Regions from separate parts of the Clostridium sulfidigenes genome, predicted to be linked through region 2. Evidence: predicted binding sites of a transcription regulator. Region 2 holds the regulator's gene; the other holds the start of a gene.
What was found. Region 2 encodes Rex, which represses fermentation and respiration genes when NADH is low (regulators of the CRP and FNR family bind a similar motif). Its sites were predicted from a motif close to ATTGTTAANNNNTTAACAAT; they were not measured.
Positions count from the first base shown of each region.

Region 1 (3,142 bases), on a different contig from region 2:
TTGCATACTTATCTTTACAAAGTATTGCCCCACCCCTTGGTCCTCTTAAAGTTTTATGAGTTGTTGTTGTAATAAAGTCTGCATATGGAGCTGGGCTAGGATGTACACCTGCGGCAATAAGCCCAGCTATATGAGCCATATCTACCATCATATATGCACCTATCTCATCACATATTGATCTTATTTTATCAAATTCTATTATTCTTGGGTAAGCACTAGCCCCCGCAACTATCATTTTAGGTTTTTCCTCTAAAGCTACAGTTCTTAATGCATCATAATCTATAAATCCATCTTCACCTACTCCATAAGATATAAATTTATATAACTTTCCTGAAAAGTTAACTGAACTTCCATGGGTTAAGTGTCCACCATCAGATAAATTCATTCCTAATACTTTATCTCCTGGTTCTAATACACTCATATAAACTGCCATGTTAGCTTGAGAACCTGAGTGAGGTTGAACATTGGCATGGTCTGCGCCAAATAGTTTACACATTCTATCTCTAGCAATGTTTTCAGCAACGTCTACACATTCGCAACCACCATAATATCTTTTTCCTGGATATCCTTCTGCATATTTATTTGTAAGAGTGGACCCCATAGCCTCTCTCACAGCCTCACTTGTAAAGTTTTCTGAAGCGATAAGTTCGATTTTACTTTCCTGTCTAGCAGTCTCAAGACAAATTGCTTCATAAATTTCCGTATCAATGTTTTTAACATGTTCTAAGTTCATACATACTCCTCCTGCAATTAAAATTAGTTGTTTTTGGTGGAACCATGTGAATAGCTTTTTAACAAGTTTTTTCTTTTGCGTTAGTAAAGCTTTAGTACTTAGTTTTGCAGCACAGATAGCAACAATATAACCACCAGAACCTTTACATATTATTATAACATTTATTTTCATGTTAACCTACTCAATTTTTTAATTATTCTTGAAATTTTTTAATTATATGACTTTATGTGTACAAAAACACCCTTAAATAGTTTCTATATATTTAACTTTTTAAAATACTATTTAACTTAATTTAATAATTCCTTTAGTTATATTATTGAATAAATCATCTATGTTGTTATATAATCTATTTAATTAATAACTATAAGGAGGAATGATATGGAAATTCATATATTTCTAAAAGGCAAGAAAGAAGCTGAAGTTTTTAAGGGAGATAGAATTGATATCCTTGATTTTGAAATGGGTGGAGTTAAGTATAAACAAGTGAGATACTTTAGAAACGGATTTAGTAAAAGTGAATTAATTGAATCTAATATAATTGATAAAATAATTAAAAAATAGAGGAAATACCCTCTACTTTTTAATATAGAACATTATTTAGTTCAATACTATTTCTTGAATTATAGTTCCCTCTAATGTTTTTATATAGAATACATCTCCATATACAACTCCATAGCTATGAGGATTATTTTCCTTTGGATAAGAAATAGAACCTGGATTAATTATAGAAATGCCATCTTTTTTATTAATACCTAATATATGTGTATGACCATGTAGCATTATATCTTCTGTAGATATATTAGGCATATTATTCTCATTATATTTGTGTCCATGAGTTAAAAAAAATCTTTTGTTATTATATAAAACTACAGAATAATCTCCCATGCATGGAAAATCCAATAACATTTGATCAACTTCCGAATCACAGTTTCCACGTACTGCAATTATCTTATATCTATATTCATTTAGTATCTTTGCTACCTCTTTAGGATCATACTCTTCCGGTAATGGATTTCTTGGCCCGTGATAAAGTATATCTCCAAGAATTAATAAATAATCACCCTGTTCTCTATTAAATACTTCTATAGCTTTTTTTGTGTATTTTGAAGAACCATGAATATCAGAAATAACTACTAATCTCATTTTATATCCTCCCATAATAAATTTTATACTTATTATTTACATTACTTTTATAACATTGTCAAATGTATAACAACATGTGATTGACGGTATTTTACCAAAGTTCTATAATTTATTATATAACATATATACAGATTAAGGAGGGGTTTTATTTTGATTGTTAAAGTTTGTGTTGGAAGTGCTTGTTATGTAAGAGGTTCTCACAATGTTATAAACCGAATTAAGAGCTTAATAGAATTAAATAATTTAACAGATAAAATAGAATTAAAAGCTTCATTTTGTCTTGGTCATTGTACTGATTCGGTATGTGTTACTGTCGATGATAACATTTATACTGTAAATGAAGATGAAGTAGATAAATTCTTTGAAGAATATATAGTTAAGAAGGTGAATCTATGCAAGTAATGAATTTTTCCTCCGCTAACTGTAAAAATTGCTACAAATGTGTACGTACTTGTACAGTTAAAGCTATAGAAGTCTTAAATGATCAAGCTAAAATCCAAGAAGATAGATGTATTTTTTGTGGTCATTGTTTAGTCGTATGTCCTCAAAACGCCCGTCATGTGCTTTCAGATATTGATGATGTCAAAGCAGCATTAAATAGCAATAAAACAGTTGTTGCTCAATTAGCACCTGCTTTTAGAGGAGTATTCTCTCATCCTTCTAAATTGATAACTGCTCTAAGAAAATTAGGTTTTTCTTATATTGAAGAGGTTTCCATAGGTGCAGAACTAGTAACTCAAGAATATGAATGTAGGATTGATTGTAGTTCAAGTAGTGAATTTATCACAAGTTGCTGTCCTTCCATAGTAATGTTAATAGAAAAATATTATCCTGAATTAATTCCATTAGTTTTACCAGTATCCTCTCCTATGGTCGCCCATGGAAAAAGCATAAAAAATAGATATGAGGAACCTTATACTGTTTTTATAGGTCCATGTGTATCTAAAAAATATGAAGCTTTATCTGAATCTAATTTAGGATTTGTTGATTCTGTGTTAACCTTTGACGAAATCATCGACTATATAAAAGAAAATGGTATTGAATATTCTGAACTAGAAGATGGAGGAGTAGATTTTAGCGGTACTACAAGAGGTGATCGCTATCCTGTAGTTGGTGGAATATTAAATGCCATAAGACCTACTATTGATAAAAAAGATTTAAATGTAATTAGGGTTCACGGTCTGGAAAATTGTAAAGTTATTTTAGAGGAACTTAAAAATAGCACTTTAAAGAATGTGTGTATAGAATTAAGTGCCTGTAATGAAA
Region 1 covers NZ_JBQHQR010000020.1:13,977-17,118, reverse strand. Annotated here, with positions in the region: gene glyA (serine hydroxymethyltransferase) at 1-733, opposite strand, end outside; gene ACTNBA_RS17495 (hypothetical protein) at 1,112-1,294, shown strand; gene yfcE (phosphodiesterase) at 1,331-1,876, opposite strand; gene ACTNBA_RS17485 (NAD(P)H-dependent oxidoreductase subunit E) at 2,027-2,278, shown strand; gene ACTNBA_RS17480 ([Fe-Fe] hydrogenase large subunit C-terminal domain-containing protein) at 2,269-3,142, shown strand, end outside.
Region 1: the regulator Rex is predicted to act here: its motif matches at 1,931-1,950, upstream of ACTNBA_RS17485 (NAD(P)H-dependent oxidoreductase subunit E).

Region 2 (3,142 bases):
ACAGCTGTTGTTTGTTGTCCAGCAGCATCAGTACCTGCGTTTGGCTCAGTAAGACCAAATGCACCTAGTTTTTCACCTTTTGCAAGTGGTGTTAAATATTTTTCTTTTTGCTCTTGAGTACCAAATTGATATATTGGTGCTCCACATAAAGAAGTGTGTGCAGAAACTATAACTCCTGTAGTTCCGCAAACTTTAGAAAGTTCTTCTACAGTCATAGCATAAGATACGTTGTTTCCACCTGCTCCACCGAATTCAGTTGGGAATGGAATTCCTAACATGTTGTATCTAGCCATTTGCTCTACGTTTTCCATTGGGAATCTTTCTGTAACATCTATTTCAGCTGCTATAGGTTTTACTTCATTAATAGCAAACTCCCTTACCATTTGCTTTACAAGTTCTTGTTCCTTAGTTAATGAAAAATTCATTATAATACCTCCTACTTATACGATTATCTATTTCGATTATCTATTCTTAAAATTCTTGTCTCTCTTTTCAACAAAAGCTGTCATACCTTCTTTTTGGTCTTCAGTAGCAAAACACATTCCAAATGCTTCAGCTTCATATAATACTGCACTATCAATATCCATTTGCAAGCCTCTATTGATAGCAGCTTTACATTGGCTTATAGCTATAGGAGCATTCTTAGCTATTTTATTAGCCATAGCTTTTGCTTCATCTAAAAGTGTCTCTGGTTCTACTACCTTGTTTACTAATCCAATTCTTAAAGCTTCTTCAGCATTGATCATGTCACAAGTGTAAATTAATTCTTTTGCAATTCCTTCACCTACAAGTCTTGATAACCTTTGAGTTCCGCCAAACCCAGGAGTTATTCCAAGCCCTGCTTCTGGTTGTGCAAACTTAGCTTTAACTGATGCAATTCTAATATCGCAAGCCATTGCAAGTTCACATCCACCACCTAATGCAAAACCATTAACTGCAGCTATAACAGGTTTTTCAAGTTTTTCAATTTTTCTAAAAACCCCATTCCCAAGAATACCAAATTCTTTACCTTCTATAGCATTCATTTCTTTCATTTCTGAAATATCAGCTCCAGCAACGAACGCTTTACCTTCTCCTGTAAGAATAACTGCATAAATTTCTTTATCCCCAGAAATTTCTTGGATAACACAATCAATTTCTTTTAAAGTTTCTGTGTTTAAAGCATTTAATGCTTTAGGTCTGTTTAGTTTAACTAAAGCCACATTTCCTTCTTTTTCCAAGACTATGTTCTTATAATCCATGTTTAAAATCCCCCATGCAATTTTTCAGGTGTTAGCCGCCATAAATCGTTATTATTTTAACAAAAAAGTGATTAAGGTTCTAATACCTTAATCACTATTATAGACTGTTTATAATTCTTTTTCAACCTAATTTATATTTTATTTATGTTTTTTAATGAATCTTTTTACTTAATTCATATAATTAAATTCAAAAAATTCCTGACAATACAAATTTTAAGAAATTCGTATTGTCTTTTTTTAGTATTATAGGAATTCTTCTTCTTTTTCACGCTCATTTAATAAGTAACTTAAAGTCATTAAACTTTCATTAAGATGTACATTCTCTACAATAACATCCTCGTTAACCTTTAGATCTATAGGTGCAAAATTCCATATTCCCTTTACGCCATTCTTTATTACCACATCTGCTACCCCTTGGGCTCTATTTTTAGGAACACAAATTATAGCTATGTTAATCTTTTCTCTCTGTAAGAAACTATCTAACTCATCCATATCTCTAATTTCAATATCTCTTATTTTAAGTCCAATAAGTTTTACATTCACATCAAAAATACCTTTAAGATTAAATGCCATCTTATCAAAGGTTGTATAGTTGGCAATTGCTTGACCTATATTTCCAGCTCCAATTATTACAGTGTTATACTCTTTGTTAAGGCCTAATATAACAGAGATTTGATATAATAATTCCTTAACATTATATCCATACCCTTGTTGACCAAAATCTCCAAAACAATTTAAATCCTGTCTTATTTGTGAAGCTGTAAACCCAATTCTTTCACTTAGTTCTTTAGAGGATATTCTATCAACTTCATTTTTATCTAATTCGCGCAAATATCTGTAGTACTTAGGTAGCCTTTTTATTACAGCCATAGAAATGCTTCTTTTCTTCTCCACCTCTTATCAACTCCTTATATATATTCTTTATATATTCCTTGTTTATTCTTTTTGTCTTTTATTTTTATGCTTATTCATATTATAATTCTCTATTAAATATTATCTAAAATAACTATTCTAATCTCATATTCAACGTAGGTTTTATTCATATAGATATTATACTATATTACCATTGATTTGTTATATATTTTTTAATAAATAAACTATAATGCTATATTGTACATTTAAAATACTTTATTGTATATATAAATTATAAATTTTTTTAACTTTTTATCATAAATAATATATAAAGTCTCATAAACTTAATTTTTATACCAATTTTACTTTTCTTTGTATTATATATAACAATGTTTCCTATTACTCACAATACCCATTCCTCCACTGTACTATACAAATTATTTTAAATTTCTAACTTTCATGTTAAAATGCTAGTAGGACGGTGAAATAAATGATAGTTTTAAGTTGTAAAAACATAAGTAAATACTTCGGAATAGATATGATTTTAAAAGATATTACCTTCAATGTAAATGAAGGTGAAAAAATAGGATTAATAGGTGCTAATGGTGCAGGTAAATCAACCCTATTTAAAATTTTAACCAATCAAATGGAATATGATAGTGGTGAGCTATATATAGATAAATCAAAGGAACTTGGATATCTTTCTCAAAACCTTTCTCTAGATTCAGATAATACCATATATACTGAACTTCTTTCCGTGTTTAAGTCACTGATAGATATTGAGGAAAGATTACACAATTTAGAAGAGAAGATGAAGGAACCTTATGATGCTGCTAAAGAAGATTATCACAATAAGATTATACGTGATTATACTACTTTAACAGAGGTTTATGAAAATCGTGGTGGATACACTTATAAAGGCGAAATTAGTCGTGTACTTAAAGGCCTAGGCTTTACAGAAGTTGATTTTGATAAATCCATATCTATATTAAGCGGTGGTCAAAAGACTAGAGTTGCTTTATGTAAGCTCCTTCTTAGAAAACCTGAAA
Region 2 covers NZ_JBQHQR010000002.1:182,992-186,133, forward strand. Annotated here, with positions in the region: gene ACTNBA_RS02740 (acyl-CoA dehydrogenase) at 1-425, opposite strand, end outside; gene ACTNBA_RS02745 (short-chain-enoyl-CoA hydratase) at 462-1,241, opposite strand; gene ACTNBA_RS02750 (redox-sensing transcriptional repressor Rex) at 1,485-2,135, opposite strand; gene abc-f (ribosomal protection-like ABC-F family protein) at 2,584-3,142, shown strand, end outside.